Regions from separate parts of the Streptomyces sp. R41 genome, predicted to be linked through region 1. Evidence: riboswitches for the same ligand, from Rfam matches in the RefSeq annotation. Region 1 holds a riboswitch; each other region holds the start of a gene.
The links. A riboswitch is a leader RNA that binds a small molecule or an ion and turns the genes downstream of it on or off. The one in region 1 is predicted to bind S-adenosylmethionine.
Positions count from the first base shown of each region.

Region 2: it holds a riboswitch for S-adenosylmethionine, as region 1 does, so the genes downstream of both, AB5J53_RS14435 (aminotransferase class V-fold PLP-dependent enzyme) here and AB5J53_RS39825 (putative leader peptide) in region 1, are expected to answer to the same signal.
Region 3: it holds a riboswitch for S-adenosylmethionine, as region 1 does, so the genes downstream of both, thrC (threonine synthase) here and AB5J53_RS39825 (putative leader peptide) in region 1, are expected to answer to the same signal.

Region 1 covers NZ_CP163443.1:8,782,949-8,789,041, reverse strand. Annotated here, with positions in the region: gene AB5J53_RS39850 (LLM class flavin-dependent oxidoreductase) at 1-82, opposite strand, end outside; gene AB5J53_RS39845 (putative leader peptide) at 191-358, opposite strand; gene AB5J53_RS39840 (ABC transporter substrate-binding protein) at 542-1,576, opposite strand; gene AB5J53_RS39835 (amino acid ABC transporter ATP-binding protein) at 1,639-2,427, opposite strand; gene AB5J53_RS39830 (amino acid ABC transporter permease) at 2,424-3,404, opposite strand; SAM riboswitch class IV at 3,738-3,846, opposite strand; SAM riboswitch class IV at 3,975-4,122, shown strand; gene AB5J53_RS39825 (putative leader peptide) at 4,159-4,224, shown strand; gene AB5J53_RS39820 (glutathione S-transferase C-terminal domain-containing protein) at 4,320-5,162, shown strand; gene AB5J53_RS39815 (DNA-3-methyladenine glycosylase) at 5,425-6,093, shown strand, end outside.
Region 2 covers NZ_CP163443.1:3,079,134-3,085,226, reverse strand. Annotated here, with positions in the region: gene AB5J53_RS14445 (cytochrome bc complex cytochrome b subunit) at 1-262, shown strand, start outside; gene trpD (anthranilate phosphoribosyltransferase) at 403-1,467, shown strand; SAM riboswitch class IV at 1,707-1,823, shown strand; gene AB5J53_RS14435 (aminotransferase class V-fold PLP-dependent enzyme) at 2,014-3,375, shown strand; gene AB5J53_RS14430 (Lrp/AsnC family transcriptional regulator) at 3,525-3,806, opposite strand; gene AB5J53_RS14425 (rhomboid family intramembrane serine protease) at 3,849-4,601, opposite strand; gene AB5J53_RS14420 (hypothetical protein) at 4,756-4,995, shown strand; gene AB5J53_RS14415 (NYN domain-containing protein) at 5,030-6,093, shown strand, end outside.
Region 3 covers NZ_CP163443.1:4,890,093-4,896,185, reverse strand. Annotated here, with positions in the region: gene AB5J53_RS22380 (hypothetical protein) at 1-266, opposite strand, end outside; gene AB5J53_RS22375 (trehalose-6-phosphate synthase) at 400-1,788, opposite strand; gene AB5J53_RS22370 (glucosyl-3-phosphoglycerate synthase) at 1,946-2,890, opposite strand; SAM riboswitch class I at 3,068-3,214, shown strand; gene thrC (threonine synthase) at 3,232-4,527, shown strand; gene AB5J53_RS22360 (MoaD/ThiS family protein) at 4,524-4,799, shown strand; gene AB5J53_RS22355 (cold-shock protein) at 5,249-5,452, shown strand; gene groL (chaperonin GroEL) at 5,880-6,093, shown strand, end outside.

The DNA.
Region 1 (6,093 bases):
GCTCGCGCCACGCGGCCGGATGCCAGCCGGCGCCGTCGAGCGCGACGGCGAGATGCAGGGGGGTAGAGCTGGATGAGGACACGAATGGGTGCCTTCCTGGAGGTCCGTACGAGATCGCCGACCCTCGGGGAAGGTCCGGCGGCTGGGGGAACGCAGCGAAGGGAGCCCCAGCCTCAGGCTGGGGGGAGCGTCAGGCGCAACAGAGCGCGCCGGCCACGCGCAGCAGATCGATGTGCGGCCGGGTGTGGAGGCGCACGCGGCGGCGCGGCGCGAGCTCCCTCACGGGAAGGCGGGACGCGCTGAGCATGTCCATCACCTCCACGGAGTTCGGCATCATGTAGGACAACGGCACGGCCACGCCGTTTCTTCCGGCCGGCGGGCCCGGACTTCGCCACCAGGACGAAGTGAGGACGTGCGAGTGCGGCAGGGCGGCACGGACGCTGGTGGACAGAGGAGTGCGGGGTCTGCGTGACGGGGCGCGGGCGGGCGACCGGCCACCGGACTCCCCGACCGACGGCGGTGGAGTCCGGTGGGCGGAGGGTCAGGAGTTGTCGAGCGGCAGGCCGGCCGGGTTGACCTCGGCCTTGGCGACGGCCTCGTCGGAGAGGTTCCAGGCGGACAGCCACTTCGCGTACTGGCCGTTCTTGATCAGGTAGTTGATCGCGTCGGCGATCGGTGCGGCCACGCCGCTGTCCTTCTTCGTGGTCGCCGCGATCAGGCCTTGCAGCGACGCGCCGGCGCCGGAGAACGTGCCCGCGCTGCGCGTCGGGTTGGGCGACTTGGCGGTCTGCGTGACGTGGTAGGCGACACCGGGGTTGGCGGCGAAGTACGCGTCGATCTTTCCGCCGGTCAGCGCCAGGTAGGTGCTGTTCTTGCTCGCGAAATGCTTGACGGTGAGCTGTTTGCCCTCCTTCTTGAGCTTGGTCTGCCACTCCAGAAGGATCTTCTCCTGGTTGGTGCCGTTGTCGACGGCGACGGTCTTTCCGGCGAGGTTCTCGTAGTCGCCGTCGAAGTTCCACGTGCTCTTCTTGAGCACCTCGAAGCCGACGTTGTCCTTCCGATAGGAGGCGAAGTCGTACTTCTTCTTGCGCTCCTCGGTGTCGGTGATGTTGGCGAAGGCCACGTCGACCTTGCCGCTGTCGACACCGACGAACATGTTCTCCCAGGTGGAGTTCTTCAGCTCCGGCTTCAGGCCGAGCACCGCGGCGACCAGGCGGCCGAAGTCGGGTTCCGCGCCGGTGAGGGTCTTCTGGTCCGAGCCGACGTACGCCAGGGGCGGGAAGCCGTCGGGCAGGGCGCCGACGCCGATCTCCAGCTTGCCGCTCCTGCGGACCGACGCGGGCAGCTCGGCGCTGATCGACTTCACCTCGGAGACCTTCAACTCGGTCTGCTGGGCGGCCCCGTTGGACAGCTGTCCCACGGTCACCGTGCCCGCGACGTCGGTCGTGGTGGCGGCGTCGCTGTCGCCCCCGCAGGCGGCGAGCCCGGCGGCCAGTGAGGCAACGGCACTCGCCGCGGTGATTCCGCGTATCAGGCTGCGTCGTATCAGGCTGCGTCGAGAGAAGTGCGTAGGCATGGCTGTCCTTGTCGCTGGGTGAGGGTGTGACTGCGGTGACGTGGCAAAAAGGGAGGCGCCGGTCAGAGCACCTTGCTGAGGAAGTCCCGGGTCCGCTCGTGCCGCGGGTGGTCCAACACCTGGGCGGGCGGGCCCTGTTCGAGGACGCGGCCACCGTCGATGAAGACGATCCGGTCGGCGACCTCGCGGGCGAAGCCGATCTCGTGCGTGACGACGACGAGGGTGGTGCCGCTGGTCGCCAGGTCCTTGATGACGGCCAGGACCTCGCCGACGAGTTCGGGGTCGAGCGCCGAGGTGGGCTCGTCGAACAGGATGATCCCCGGGCGCAGGGCGAGGGCGCGGGCGATGGCCACGCGCTGCTGCTGGCCGCCGGACAGCTGGCGCGGGTAGGCGCCGGACTTCTCTCCCAGGCCCACCCGGCCGAGCAGTTCCCGTGCCAGCTCCCGGGCCTCGGGCTTGGTCAGCTTCCCGGTGGCCACGGGTGCGGCGGCCACGTTGTCGAGGACGGTGAGATGCGGGAAGAGGTTGAAGTTCTGGAAGACGAAGCCGATGCGGCTGCGCTGGGTCAGGATGGCGCGTTCGCTGAGTTCCTTCAGACGCTCGCCATGCCGTCGTACGCCGATCAACTCGCCATTGACGCTGACGTATCCGACCTCGGGCTTCTCCAGGTGGTTGATCACCCGCAACAGCGTCGACTTGCCGGAGCCGGAGGGACCGAGGATGACGGTGACCTCGCCGGGCCGCACGGTCAGGTCGACCCCGTCGAGCACCCGGTGGGCGCCGTACCACTTGTGCACGTCATGGACCTCAAGGGCGGCGGGACGCGCGTCGAGGGTCTGGGCGGTGGTCATACGGCGGCCTCCTTGCGCAGCCGGGCCCGCAGATCACTCAGGCCGGTTCGCACCTTCTGCAGCGGTGTCGGCGGCAGGGTGCGCGTCGCGCCCCGGGCGAAGTACCGCTCGACGTAGAACTGGACGACGGACACGGCACTCGTGAGGATCAGGTACCAGACGGTGGCGACCAGCAGCAGCGGCACGATGTCGCCGGGGTAGGTGCTGCCCATCGTCTGCACCGAGCCGAACAGGTCGAGCAGCGACACGTAGAACACCAGGGACGTGCCCTTGATCAGGCCGATCAGCTGGTTGACGTAGTTCGGGGTGATGGACCTGAGCGCCTGCGGGAAGACGATCCGGGTGAACTGGTACGTCTTCGGCAGGCCGAGCGCGGCAGCCGCCTCGTGCTGGCCCTGGTCGACGGAGAGGATTCCGCCGCGGACGACCTCGGACGCGTACGCCGCCTCGTTGAGACTCAGGCCGATGACGGCGACCGCCATGTCGGTGGCGAGCCGCGACTCGTCGAAGGTGACGAAGGCCGGCCCGAACGGCACACCGAGGCTCAACGTCTTGTAGAGGGCGCTGAAGTTGTAGAGGAAGATCAGGACGACGATCAGCGGTACGGAGCGGAACAGCCACGTGTACACCCAGCTCACCGCGCGCAGCACCGGGCTCCCGGAGAGCCTGGCGAGGGCGAGCAGGACCCCACCGAGCAACCCCAACACCGCACTGAGCGCGGCCACTTCGAGGGTGATGACGAGGCCGTCGAGGATGGTGGGGCGCAGGAACCAGTAGCGGAAGCGGTCCCACTGGTAGAAGGGGTTCGTGGCCAGGCCGTGGATGATCTGGGCGACCACGACCAGGACGACGGCTGTGGCGATCCAGCGGCCCGGCCTGCGCAGCGGCAGCACGCGCTGGGCTGTGAGCGGCTTCGCCGGGGATTCTGCGGGCGGTGCCTCGGCCAGGGACACGGCGGCGCCAGGGGGTTGACTCATGAGGGCTCCAGCGGGGAGGGACACCCCGGGCGCGGCGTACGCGACGGCACCGCAGCACAACGGGGACGGCTGCGGATGTCGAAGAACGGGAGGACGCCGGTACCGGGGGCTGGTTTGGCAGAGGGCACACCGCGGCGGCGGTGCGCGTCAGAGATTCAGAACGCCGTCAGCCTTGACAGCGGGCACAGCCCGAAGCGGTACACAGGGCGCTGTTGACGCGGAGCAGATCGACGCAGCGGTTCGCGCACAGCAGTACGCAGCCGCGGGGCCGCCGTGCGGCCTTCCTCGACGCTACGTCCATCGCCGTCTCCGTCACTGTTCCCGCCCGTGGGCGGCTCGCGCTTACCGAAAGTCTTCCGGTCCGGTCGTCACCTGGGGCACCCCACCGCGTCGCGAGGGTTGCCGGCCAGCGAGCCAGGGCTTTTCGCTGACGCTCATGACCGATCTGCGGCGTAAGTTAGGCACGCGCGGAATCCAATGTCAACGTGTTCCGGCCCGAATGACCACGTGGTGAGACCGGGTAGAGGCCTTCTTGACGGCTTCGTACGGCGCACTGACACTGGCGAGGACGGTCACGATTGTCAGCGCCTCATGACACGGACTTTCCCGTGCGACGAGGTTCATCGGCCCCGGCCCGCTGACAGGCAACCCTTCCACCGCGACGGGGTGCCCCGGGTGACGACCGGGTCCCGCCGGTGCGGCGGGGCAAGCGTGGTCTCGCAACTCGCGGGCCCTGGAGGCGGGACCGGTGGGAATGCCCAGGAACTACCTGACGAGACGCCTGCACATCGACTTGTTGCGGGTCTCCAGCGCGTACTAGTCCGGCCGCTCCGAGCCGGTACGCAAGCGCAGTCACTCCGTTCCGCCGCTGCCGCCCAACAGGCGGCCAGGGCTTCGTCGTTCCCATGGAGAGTCATGCCCAAGACAGTTTCGCGCGCCTCGAACACAGGCGGCTCAGGCACGTGCGCCACGAGCGCAGCCACGTCCAACGCATACGCCGCAGACGCAGGCACCTCGGGCGAGTGCGCCTCGACCTCGCGCATTCCGGGCCCAGTTGCGTCCCCTGCGAGTAGTCGCCCCGCCGGACCGTCCAAGTCCCCTCGGCCGCACGGCATCCGCAGCCGTATCGGTGTCGGTGCCGCCGGTGGCTTCTACCCGGCGCCGCACCGCTATCAGCTGTACCTGTCCGAGGGCTGTCCGCGCTCGCTGCGCCTTTCGATCACCCTCGATCTGCTCGGCCTCAAGGATTCCGTCGCCACCACGATCCTGACGCTCCCCGCCGAGACACCCGAAGCCTTCGCCTCGCTCCGCAGTGCCTACGAGGCCACCTGGCACCACTACGAGGGACCGCTGACCGCGCCCGCACTGTGCGACCGCTGGAGCGGACGTATCGTCAGCAATCACACCCCCGACATCCTTCGCGACCTCGCGGGCCTGCTGACCTGCCACGACGGAGCATGCGTCCCCGTGCTGCACCCGCCGGCCCTCGCCGCCGACATCGACGCCTTGCGCGAACTCCTCGACCGCGACGCCACCTCGGCCGCACGGCCGGAAGCCCTGTCGGCGACGCTGGATCTGTTGGACCGTCAACTGTCCATTCACACCTATGTATTGGGCGACGAACTGACAGCCGCGGACGTGGACCTCTGGGTGGCGCTCACGCACCTCGACACGGCAGACCCCCTCTCCCGGCACAGCCACCTTCGCGCCTACGTGCGCCGCCTCGACGAGCATCCCGCCTTCCACGGCGCCCAGTAGGCGACGGTCGGGCAGTCCCGGAGCGGGAGAGACTCTCCGGCTTGGTCGGCGGCGGATGCCGCCATCGGTCATCCGACCGATGGCGGCGAGCGGCTGGATGTCACCCAACCCGGGATCGGGCGACCGCTCGGCGTCGCTCGCGAAAATACTTGACGGAATCTGTCAGGTATTGAGCCCAAGGTGGTGTGCACAGACAGTGCACCGGCGCCCGGCGCCTCTTGGTCCGTCCGCGCGTGCCGGTGTCCCGAGCGGGAGGTCGGTCATGGCACAGCACGCGGTCGAATTCGAGGTGGCCGGTCCGTGGTCGCTGGACGCGAGCCGGGAGTTCTGGGAGGAGTTCGCGCCGCTGGCGCCGGCCTCGGCGGCGGATTCCCTGCTGGGGAGCGACGGGGCGCTGCGCACGGTCTTCCACGCCGACGCCGACTGGCGGCGCGTCGCCGCGGAGATCACCCAGGACGGCACCACGGCCCGGGTCGTGGTGGCCGGCGACGGCGATCTGGACGCCGCCGCCGAGCAGGTGCGCCGCTTCCTGTCCCTGGACGTCGACGCCCGGGGCTGGCCTGCGGTCGCCGAGCGCGACCCCGTGATCGCCGAGGTCCAGACCCGGTGGCCGGGCCTGCGCCCGTGCGGCTTCCACTCGCCGTACGAGGCGGCCACCTGGGCGGTGCTGACCCAGCGCACAGGGATGACCTCGGCCCGGCGCATGCGCGACGACCTCATCGGCCGCTACGGCACAGGCAGCGCGTTCCCCTCCCCCGGGGCCCTGCTCGACCTGGACTTCGAACTGCCCTGGCGCAAGACCGAATACCTGCACTCCGTGGCCCACGCCGCGCTCGACGGGCTCCTCGACGGCACCCGGCTGCGCACCCTGAGCCCTGAGGAGGCGGTGCGGCAGGTCCAGCGGGTCAAGGGGCTGGGCGCCTTCTCCGCC
Region 2 (6,093 bases), 5.7 Mb from region 1:
CAAGCGCCTGCCGCACGGTGAGTTCATCGAGGTGCACGAGCCGCTCAGCCAGGACGCGCTGCACACCCTCACCGCGCACGAGCAGTACAAGCCGGCCGAGATCGGCCCGACGGTCGACGAGAACGGTGTCGAGCGCAAGGTCAAGGGCACGCAGAGGCTGCGCGCCAAGCTCAGCAAGGGCTACTACGGGGACAACAACCAGATCCCCAAGCCCACGGTCGAGGAGTACAAGGAGATCACGAGCGGCCACGGCCACCACTGATCTGCTGACCGATCTGTACTGATCGCCACGGCAAGAGCCCCCGTCCATTGCCTGGACGGGGGCTCTTTGCCGTCCCTCCGGCTGGATAGGGTGGTCCCATCTACAGGAGTCCCTTTCCGGGACGGACCCAGGAGCGGCTTATGAGCGCTGTGAACCCCGCTGGAGGCGACATCGCGGCGGGCCGTTCCTGGCCCGTGGTACTGAACGGCCTCCTCGACGGACGTGACCAGAGCGCGGACGACACCGCCTGGGCGATGGACCGCATCCTGCGCGGCGAGGCGACCGACGCGCAGATCGCCGGGTTCGTGGTGGCGCTGCGGGCCAAGGGCGAGACCGTCGAGGAGATCACCGGGCTCGTCCGGACGATGTACGAGCACGCGAATGTGATCGAGGTGCCGGGGCCGACCGTCGACATCGTCGGTACGGGCGGCGACGGTGCCAAGACCGTCAACATCTCCACCATGTCGGCGATCGTGGTCGCCGGGACCGGCGCCAAGGTCGTCAAGCACGGCAACCGGGCGGCGTCCTCGGCGTCCGGCTCCTCGGACGTCCTGGAGAAGCTCGGCGTCAACCTCGAGCTGTCCCTGAAGCGGGTCGTCGAGGTGGCCGAGGAGGCCGGGATCACCTTCTGCTTCGCGGTGAAGTTCCATCCGGCGCTGCGTCATGTGGCGGCGGCGCGCGGGCAGTTGGGGATCCGGACGACGTTCAATGTCCTCGGTCCGCTGACGAACCCCGCGCGGGTGAGGGCGCAGGCGGTGGGTGTCGCGGATCCGCGCATGGCGCCCATCGTGGCGGGTGTCTTCGCCGAGCGCGGCAACTCCTCGCTGGTCTTCCGCGGCGACGACGGCCTCGACGAACTGACCACCACGTCGACCTCCAGGGTCTGGGTCGTCCGCGACGGCAAGGTGACCGAGGAGCGCTTCGACCCGCGCGACGTCGGCATCGAGCTCGTCCCGGTGGAGGCCCTGCGCGGCGCCGACGCGTCGTACAACGCGGACGTCGCCCGTCGCCTCCTGAACGGCGAGACCGGGCCCGTACGGGACGCGGTGCTGCTCAACGCGGCGGCGGCGCTCGTGGCCCTGTCGCCGGGCGAGGGGCCGCTCGCGGACCAGCTCCGCGCCGGCATGGAGAAGGCGGCGCACGCCATCGACTCGGGGGCCGCGAAGAAGACCCTCGACCGGTGGGTGGCGGCCAGCAACGCGTAGCGGGCGTGACCGCCGGTTCCCCGCGCCCTTTAAGGGGCGCGGGGAACTGCGCAATCTTTTAGCGGGGGTCTGGGGGCGCAGCCCCCGGGAACGATGGGGGTCCCCCCGCTCGAGCGAAGCCGAGAGTGGGGGAGGGCAGGGGCGGAGGGGGCGAAGAAACCCCCAAGAGGCCGCCCGGCGTCCCGGTATCCGGACACGGGGGTTGCGAGCCGAAGATCGTGTGGCAGGATGCTGTACCAGGTCATGAGCGACAGTCATGAGGCCCCGGCCGACTGTCCGGCAACCCTCCGTCCGTGGCGGGGTGCCCCGGGTGAAGACCAGGCCGTAGGCAGCGAGGTCTACGGCAAGCGCGGACCCCTCGCCCTCTTTTGAGTGGACACAGCCCAGGGGTCCTGGTCGTTCGAGGGAGCCTTCTGTGAGCAAGCGAATGCGATAGGGCGTAGAGCCCCGCCTCCGCATACCCCTTTTCACCCTTTCCCGCGCTGAGCCGTACCCCCGTGTACCCGCTCGCGTGGTGATTCCCCGCGCCTCTCACAGGAGCTCGCCATGTCTGTCTCCACCACTGTCGCCGACCAGACCGTTTGTGCCCCGCTGCCCGTTCTGGGCAGGGATGTCACCGTCCCGCTCGTCACCGGTGGCGAGGTCACCTACGCCGCCCTCGACTACGCCGCCAGCGCCCCGGCCCTGCAGCGGGTGTGGGACGACGTGGCCGCGTACGCCCCGTACTACGGCAGCGTCCACCGCGGCGCCGGCTACCTCTCGCAGCTGTCCACCGACCTTTTCGAGAACGCCCGCAAGGCCGTCGCCGAGTTCCTCGACTGCCGGGACGGCGACCAGGTCGTCTTCACCCGCTCCACCACCGACTCGCTCAACCTGCTCGCCGCCACGCTTCCGGCTGACTGCCAGGTCTTCGTCTTCGAGACCGAGCACCACGCCTCGCTGCTGCCCTGGCGGGACGCCCGGGTGACGTACCTGAACGCCCCGCGCACGCCCGACGAGGCGGTCGCGACCCTGGAGCGCGCGCTAGCCGATCGCGACCCCTACGGCCCGGCCCTCGTCTGCGTCACCGGCGCGTCCAACGTCACCGGCGAGCTGTGGCCGGTGCGTGAGCTCGCCGCCGCCGCCCATGCACACGGCGCCCGTATCGTCCTCGACGCCGCGCAGCTGGCCCCGCACCACCCGGTGTCCGTCCGTGACCTGGACGTCGACTGGGTCGCCTTCTCCGGTCACAAGCTGTACGCGCCCTTCGGGTCCGGCGTCCTCGCCGGCCGCTCCGACTGGCTGCGCGAGGCCGAGCCGTACCTCGCGGGTGGCGGGGCCAGCCGCAAGGTGTCGCGGCGGGAGGACGGGGGAGTGGACGTGGAGTGGCACGAGACGGCCGCCCGTCATGAGGCCGGGTCCCCGAACGTCATCGGTGCCTACTCGATCGCCTCGGCCTGCAAGGCGCTGAGCGAGGCCGGGTTCGACACGCTGGTCGCCCGGGAGCGGCACCTGATCGACACGGTCCGCGCGGGGCTCGCGGAGGTGCCCGAGGTGCGTGTCCTCTCCCTCTTCGGCGACGACGCCCCGCGCGTCGGGGTCATCTCCTTCGTCGTCGAGGGGTGGAACAGCTCGCACTTCGCCGCCGCGCTCTCCGCCGAGTACGGCATCGGTGTCCGCGACGGGCTCTTCTGCGCCCACCCGCTGGTGCGCACGCTCCTCGGCAGCGATCCGCAGGCCCAGGGCGAGTGCGGTGCGCCCGAGGCCGCGCCGGGCGAGAAGTCCCTCAACGCCATCCGGGTGAGCTTCGGGGCGGGGACGCCCGACGAGCACGTGGAGCGCTTCGTGCGCGCCGTGAAGGAACTGGTCCGGGACGGTGCGCGGTGGCAGTACCGCACGGAGGACGGCCGCTGCGTCCCGGCCGTCTGAGGGTTTTTTCGCCCCCTCCGCCCCTGCCCGTCCCGTACCTGGGGGCTGCCGCCCCCAGACCCCCGCTAAAAGATTGCGCAGTTCCCCGCGCCCCTTTTAGGGGCGCGGGGAACTGCGCGAACGGGGTTTGGGGCGGCGGGGGCGAAGAACTAGCCGTCGAGGCCGATGGCGAACGCCGCTTCCAGGTCGTGCTGGGAGTACGTGCGGAAGGCCACGTGCGTGTCCGTGGCCTCGACGCCCGGGATCTTGCTGATGCGGCCGGGGATGACGTCCGCCAGGTCTTCGTGCTCCTTCACCCGGACCATGGCGATCAAGTCGTACGTACCGGTGACGGAGAAGACCTCGCTGACACTGTCCAGCGCGGCGATCGACTCGGCGATCTCGGGGATCCGGTCCACGCTGGTCTTGATGAGGACGATCGCGGTGATCACGGTTGGTTCTCTCCCTCGGGTGCCGCTGCTGAGGCTCTCACCCTACTCGCGGTCCAGTTGGCCAGGTTGTTCTGCCGGGGGTCCGGGGGTTGGCCCCCGGGAAGACACAGCAGTCGTACGGCCGAATCGGACCCACGCGAAGACGAACCCCAGTGAGAAGCCCACCAGGTGGGCCAGATAGGCGACCCCGGGGCCCGATGTGTCGCGGCCGGCCGCGAGCCACTGCAGGGTCACCCAGAACGGCAGCACCACCCAGGCGGGAAAGCGCAGCGGCAGGAAGAAGAGGAACGGGAAGAGACTGGTCACCCGGGCCTTGGGGAACAGGTACAGGAACGCGCCGAGGATCGCGGAGATCGCTCCGGAGGCGCCGACCAGGGACTGCTGCGACTCGGCGTTGGCGGCCGCGTAGCCGAGCAGGGCGAGATAGCCGCAGCCCACGTAGAAGAGGGCGAACTGCACATGGCCCATGCGTTCCTCCGCCATCGCTCCGAAGACGTAGAAGAAGAGCATGTTGCCCAGGAGGTGGAGCCAGCTGCCGTGGATGAACAGGGCGGTGGCCGGGGTGAGCGCCTCGCGGGGCGCGCCGTCGAAGAGTTCGGCGGGCAGCACGCCCCAGCGCCGGAAGTAGGCCCGCTGGGCGACCAGCAGTTCGTCTCCGGTGCCGTACGCCGGATTGAGGCCCGCCGCCGGGCCGATCACGAAGATCAGGCAGCACAGGGCGATCAGGCCGTATGTCACCGGCGCCGACTGTCCTCGCATCGCTCTGCCGACCGTCGTAGTCCACTTGCTGATCATGGTGCAGAGCATGGCGTAACGGGAGCCATGCGGACAGACCGCCTCGCCGCCGCGGACGGCCGAGCGTCGGGTACCCGCCAGGCCGTAGGGTTACGAGCCACATGCACCAGGGAGACTGGCGCTGGACGGACACTAGAAGGAAAGCGACTGCCACATGACGGTTCCCCTGCCGGACGCCAAGACTCGCTGGCGCTGCACGCTCTGCGGCAACCTCACGCGTTTTGACGTGACCCGCTCGTCGAAGGTCGTCGAGTATGTGCACCTCGACCTGGCCGGTGAGCCGAAGGTCGAGGAGCGCGAGGTGGTCAGTGAGACCATCGAGTCGGTCCGCTGCCGTTGGTGCAACGCGGTGGATCAGGTGGAACTCGTGGACAGGCCGGGTGCCGGCTCCTGAGGGAGCGGGCCCCGCACAGGTATTGGGGTGACTGATGGTGGAGACCACAGGCGGGGAGCCGGACGACGGCACCGCTGAGGTGCTCGACCGTCCGCTGCCCGATGGTGTGCGCAGAAGAGTCGTCCAGATTGTTTCGGACGGGTTCGGCGGGTTGACCGTCGCCGAACTTCCTGTCCAATTGCGGCAGTACGCCCGGTTCGCTCCTAATCGCCGGGCCAAGTTCGCCGGTAACGCCATGGCCGCGGCTCTGGAGACCGACCCGCTGTTCAGACAGCGCATCGCCGAGAAGCTGAGAGAGGCTCAGCCGGAGCTCACCGGTGCCCTCGACTCGGGCGCGCCGCCCCCGGCCGCGGATCCGCTGGACGTGGCGGCCGCGGCCTATGTGCTGCGCCCCGCGGGCTGGGTGAAGCTGGTGACCGCCGCGGGCGAGGAGGCCCTGCGGGCGGACGCCGAGCGGGCCGGCGAGGAGAGCCGGGCCGAGCTGGAGCGGCTGCGCGAGGAGCTCGCGGAGGCCCGCGGCCAGACGAAGGCCGAGACCGAACGGCTGCGCACGGACCTGGAGTCGGCGAAGAAGGAAGCCGAATCGCTTCACCGCAAACTGCGCGGCGCCCTCAGTGACGTCAAGCGCGGCGAGGCGGCGCTGCGCAAGCTCCGGGCCGAGATGGACGCCGTACGGGCCGAGGGGCAGATCCAGGTGTCCGCCGCCGAGAGCGAGACCCGGCGGCTCAAGGCGCGGCTGGGGGAGGCCGAGGCGGCCCTGGAGGCGACGCGGCGCGCGGCGCGCGAGGGGCGCAGCGTCGAGGACATGCGGGTACGGCTGCTGCTCGACACCGTGCTGGAGGCCACTCAGGGGCTGCGGCGCGAACTCGCCCTGCCGCCCGTGTCGGTGCGGCCGGCGGAGACCGTCGATGCGGTCGAACCGGGACGGATGACACCAAAAGACATCGCCGCCCGCGCCCTGTCCGAAAACGACCCGGCGATCCTCGACCAGCTGCTCGCGCTGCCGCAGGCGCATCTGGTGGTCGACGGCTACAACGTCACCAAGACCGGCTATCCGCAGATGCCGCTCGAGAAGCAGCGTCTGAGGCTGCTCGGGCA
Region 3 (6,093 bases), 3.9 Mb from region 1:
GCGCCCCCACCCTCGGGCGCCAGCACACCGGTACAGCTCGTGCCCCGCTTCAGCAGCAGCCGGTCGCCGGGGCCGTAGACATGGCCACTCGCTTTGGCGAGCGACCGCCAGGCCCCGCCCACCGAGGTCCCGGACCCGCCGTCGTCACCCCGCCCGCAGTCCAGGTAGTACGTCGTGCCCGAGGAGGTCTTCGCGAGGGCCACACCAGTGGGCAGCAGAGCCGCCACCGCGATCACCGTGAGTATGCGCGTACGCCAGAGAGCCATGCGCGGAAGGTGGCCAGGGCTGACATACGGGGCCCATGGACAAACGGAGGCCACGGTTGGACTCCGCTGCTACCACTCTGCCCATCCGTCCCACGGGGGATGGGCACAGCGACCAACGTCGGGCGCCGTGCGATCAGGCGTCCAGCTCGTGCAGCTGCTCCAGGAACCACTGGGCCGGCGGCAAAGCAGTCGCCGCGGCAGCCAGCCGCTTCGTACGCTCGGCCCGCTCGCCGAGGGACATGGACAACGCCTCGTGCAACGCGCGGGCGGTACCGATCACGTCGAACGGATTCACAGAAATCGCGTCCTCGCCCAGCTCCTCGTACGCCCCCGCCTCCCGCGACAGCACCAGCACGCACCCCTCGTCGGAGACGACGGGCACCTCCTTGGCGACGAGGTTCATGCCGTCCCGGATGGGGTTGACGAGGGCCACGTCGGCGAGCCGGTACGCGGCCAGAGAGCGTGCGAAGTCGTCCTTGACATGCAGGACCACCGGGGTCCAACCGGCCATCCCGTACCGGGAGTTGATCTCATCCGCCAGAAGCTGCACCTCGGCCGTGTACTTCCGGTACACGGCGAGGTCCTGCCGGGACGGGTAGGCGAAGGCGACGTGCACGACGCGCTCGTGCCACGCCGGGTGGTCCTCCAGGAGCTGCCGGTAGGCCAGCAGCCCGCGCACGATGTTCTTCGACAGCTCGGTCCGGTCGACCCGCACGATCGCCTTGCGGTCCGGGCCGATCTGTTCCCGCAGCGTGGCCATCCGTTCGTCGACGTCCGCCTCGTGCGAGCGCCGCCGCAGAAAGTCCGCGTCCGCGCCGAGCCCGTGCACGCCGACCCGGGTGTCACCGAGCCCGCCGACGAGTTCGGCGGCGCACGCGGTGAACGCGTCCGCCCAGCGGCGGGTGAGGAAACCGAGCCGGTCCGCGCCCAGCATCCCGCGCAGCACCTGCTCGGCGATGTCGTCCGGCAGCATCCGGAAGTAGTCCACCGGCGCCCACGGCGTGTGCGAGAAGTGCCCGATCCGCAGGTCGGGGCGCAGCTCGCGCAGCATCCCCGGCACCAGGGTCAGGTGGTAGTCCTGTACGACGACCACGGCACGCTGGGCCGCCTCGTCGGCCAGCGCCTCGGCGAACGCGCGGTTGTACGCCTCGTACGACGCCCACTGGCGCCGGAACTCCGCGTCGAAGACCGGCTCGAGCGGTGTCTGGTAGAGCATGTGGTGGACGAACCACAGCACGGAGTTCGCGATGCCGTTGTACGCGTCGGCGTGCGTCGCGACGTCGATGTCCAGCATCCGTACGCCGTCCTCGCCGACCCCGCGCCGCACCGCCTCGCGGTCCCCGTCGCCGAGCGCCGAGCACACCCACAGGGCGCCCGCGTCCGGCCCGATCGCCGACAGGCCCGAGACCAGCCCGCCGCCACCGCGCTTGGCGTGCAGCGAGCCGTCCTCGCGCACCTCGTAGGTGACCGGGCCGCGGTTGGAGGCGACCAGGATCCGGTGGGCACCGTGCGTTGAAGCCATGACACGAAACCTAGCCCTCGGTCGAAACGCTCAAACGTTCCCGTCGGCCGTCTGCGGGGTCGTATGCGATCTGCCGGCCGGTGGGGGCTGGTCGCGCCCAGGTGGCGGAGCCGCATATGTCACAGTTCACAGCCCCGCGCCCCTGAAGGGCGCGGGGCTAGGCGGCCCTTCGTTTCACGTACTCGGTGATTTCGGACATCGGCGGGCGTTCCTCCGTGTCAACGGAGTGTGTGCGCGGCTCGAAGCCGTCCTCACCCCGCTCGAACTGTGTGAGTGACGGGCGGATCATGTGGCCGCGGGCCAGGCGCAGCTGGGCCGTGCGGTAGATCGCCGCGGCCATGCGGCCCAGCGCCTGTCCGTCCTGGTGGCGGTGCTTGCGCACGCCCACGTCGACCTGGGCCAAGGCGTCCAGGCCCACCAGGTGCAGGGCATCGACGAGCATGCCCAGCTCGACGCCGTACCCGACGGGGAACGGCAGCTGTTCGAGCAGGGAGCGGCGGGCCGCGTACTCGCCGCCGAGCGGCTGGACGAAGCCCGCGAGCTGCGGCCAGTGCATGTTCAGCAGGGGGCGGGCCATCAGCTCGGTGACGCGGCCGCCCTGGCCGGCCGCCTGGCCCAGCGGGCGGTCGTACATCGCCTTGACCAGGTCCACGCCGGGTTCGGTGAGCAGCGGGCCCACGATCCCGGAGACGAAGTCGGACGAGAACTCCTTGAGGTCCGCGTCGATGAAGCAGACGATGTCCCCGCTCGTCACGAGCAGCGACCGCCACAGGACCTCGCCCTTGCCGGGCACGGTCGGGATGCGCGGCAGGATCTCGTCGCGGTGCACGACTCTCGCCCCCGCGGCGGCTGCCACCTCGGAGGTGCGGTCCGTCGAGCCCGAGTCGACGACGACGATCTCGTCGACGAGGGGCACCTGCTGCATCAGATCGTGGCGGATGATCGCGACGATCTCGCCGACGGTCTCCTCCTCGTTGAGAGCGGGCAGTACGACACTGACCGTCGACCCTGTGGTGCGTTTGGCGGCCATGAGTTGGTGGAGCGGGCGATCGGTCACGGACCAGGAGCGTGTGCTCAGCCAGCGCTCAACTTCCTTCAGCACAGTCTGCGGCTCCTCACTGTCTGATCACCCGGTGTCTCACGGTGTGATCCATCTCGCGGTTCGGACGACTATCTCAACTGTCCTGGCCTTCGGTTACAGTCTTGAACAACGCGGATGACCATCGCATTGCGTAGATCATCGGCGCGCATGGTGATCGATAGTTCAACAACCGAATACCGCTCATCCAGAGGGGCAGAGGGATACGGCCCGTTGAAGCCCCGGCAACCCTCCAGCCGGTCTTGTCACGTTGACGTGGCGAGGCTCCCGGCTAGGGAAGGTGCCAAATCCGTCTCACGGCGAAGTGCGTCGTGAGGAAGATGAGGAGAAAGGGCCTCGCCTCCATGGCTGCGCAGACTGTTGCAAGCACCACGAACACCGTAGACGCCGTTGACCTCGGCCCCGCCGCCGCGCTTTCCTGCCGCGAGTGCGGGCACCGCGTCCCGCTCGGCCCGGTCTTCGCCTGCGAGGAGTGTTTCGGCCCGCTGGAGATCGCGTACGACTTCTCGGCCTACGACACCGAGGAACTCCGCAAGCGCATCGAAGCGGGCCCCGCGAACATCTGGCGCTACGCGCCCCTCCTGCCCGTCCCCGCGGACGTCGCCGACAAGCCGAATATCAACCCCGGCTGGACCAAGCTCGTCAAGGCCGACAACCTGGCGCGCGAGCTCGGCGTCGACGCCGGCAAGCTCTTCGTCAAGGACGACTCCGGCAACCCGACGCACTCCTTCAAGGACCGCGTGGTCGCCCAGGCCATCGAGGCCGCTCGCGCCTTCAACTTCACCACCCTCTCCTGCTCCTCCACCGGCAACCTGGCCGGCGCCGTCGGTGCTGCCGCCGCCCGCGCCGGCTTCCGCTCCTGCGTGTTCATCCCGCACGACCTGGAGCAGGGCAAGGTCGTCATGGCCGCCATCTACGGCGGCGAGCTCGTCGGCATCGAGGGCAACTACGACGACGTGAACCGCTTCTGCTCCGAGCTGATCGGCGACCCGGCCGGCGAGGGCTGGGGCTTCGTCAACGTCAACCTGCGGCCGTACTACGCGGAGGGCTCGAAGACCCTCGCGTACGAGATCTGCGAGCAGCTCGGCTGGCGGCTCCCGGACCAGCTGGTCGTCCCGATCGCCTCCGGCTCCCAGCTCACGAAGGTCGACAAGGGTCTGCAGGAGCTGATCAAGCTCGGCCTCGTCGAGGACAAGCCGTACAAGATCTTCGGCGCCCAGGCCGAGGGCTGCTCGCCGGTCTCCGTCGCCTACAAGGCCGGACACGACGTCGTACGGCCGCAGAAGCCGAACACCATCGCCAAGTCGCTCGCCATCGGCAACCCGGCCGACGGGCCGTACGTGCTCGACATCGCGCGCCGCACGGGCGGTGCGGTGGAGGATGTCAACGACGAGCAGGTCGTCGACGCGATCAAGCTCCTCGCGCGCACGGAGGGCATCTTCGCCGAGACGGCGGGCGGTGTGACCCTCGGCGTCACGAAGAAGCTGATCGAGAACGGCCTCCTCGACCCGACCCTGACCACGGTCGTCCTCAACACCGGCGACGGCCTCAAGACCCTGGACGCGGTGGCCGGCACCGGCCTGACCGCGACCATCCGCCCGAACCTGGACTCCTTCCGAGAGGCTGGCCTCGCATCATGAGCGTCAACGTCCGCATCCCCACCATCCTGCGCACCTACACCGGCGGACAGGCCGAGGTGACGGCCGAGGGCGGGACCCTCGCCGAGGTCATCGCCGACCTGGAGAAGAACCACACGGGTATCTCCGCGCGCGTTCTGGACGACCAGGGCAAGCTGCGCCGCTTCGTCAACGTGTACGTCAACGACGACGACGTGCGGTTCGAGCAGGGCCTGGAGACGGCGACGCCTGACGGCGCGGGCGTGTCGATCATCCCGGCCGTCGCCGGCGGCTGATCCATCACCCAGGGTGAGATTGTTACCGTAGGTAACGCTCATCACTAAGAGTTCATCGAATTGCCCCCTCCGTGAGAGAAACGGAGGGGGCAATTCTGCATGGTTGAGCGCGGTACAGTTGGGGAAGCTGCTTCGCCTTTCATGCCGGACGCATATGAGTATCTGCGCGACACCCGACAAGAAGTAGCCAAAGTGCCCCGCCTTTTTGAGCCGTTTATGGCATTTATGGGGCCCGACTTGCCCTGAATCTGCGCAAATTCTCCGCATATTCCCGATCGGCCGTGCCCAGAATTCTCGTCCGATTGACCTGTTGCAGACGGCAGTTGGACAGATACATTCAGCCGCGGTCGACGCGTTCCGGCGCACACCCCCAACCGTTGGGGGGTGAGGTCTGACCCGGATCCGCGAAGTGTGGATCTGTGCAAGGGCCAGTAATAGGGGAGTTAGGCATGGCTCAGGGCACCGTCAAGTGGTTCAACGCGGAGAAGGGGTACGGCTTCATCGCGGTCGACGGTGGTGCGGACGTCTTCGTGCACTACAGCGCGATTCAGATGGACGGCTACCGCACCCTTGAAGAGGGTCAGCGAGTGGAGTTCGAGATCTCGCAGGGCCAGAAGGGTCCGCAGGCGGACATGGTCAAGCTCGCCGTCTGATCCCGGCGCGAACGGCCACCGACGCACTCACGCCGAGGGGCCCGCATCCCACCAGGGGTGCGGGCCCCTCGTGCGTTCCCGAGCCCGCTCCGGTTCGCGCCCCCCCGAACCCCCCGCCGGACCCGCTCCCGTTCGCGCCCCCCGAACCACCCGCCGGGCCCGCCCCCGTTCGTGAGAGGCGCTTGCGCCCGCCCGTCGCCCGACCATCACCCCTCAACGAGCTCGCTGCGCGAGCGCACCTTGCACTCGACGGGGTCGAGTGCTAATCATTGGCGTTAGCACTCTCCCAGTGAGAGTGACAGAACTTGGATCGGGCCAGTGAGGCCCGCAAGCCGGTGGGGCAAGGAACCACAGGGCTTGCAGGCCGTCCGTCGCGGGCGCGGGCACGATCCGGAGCAATCCACCCCGTCCGGGAGGACCACTTCACATGGCCAAGATCATCGCGTTCGACGAGGAGGCGCGGCGAGGCCTCGAGCGCGGCATGAACCAGCTCGCGGACGCCGTCAAGGTGACCCTCGGCCCCAAGGGCCGCAACGTCGTCCTCGAGAAGAAGTGGGGCGCCCCCACGATCACCAACGACGGTGTCTCCATCGCCAAGGAGATCGAGCTCGAGGACCCGTACGAGAAGATCGGTGCCGAGC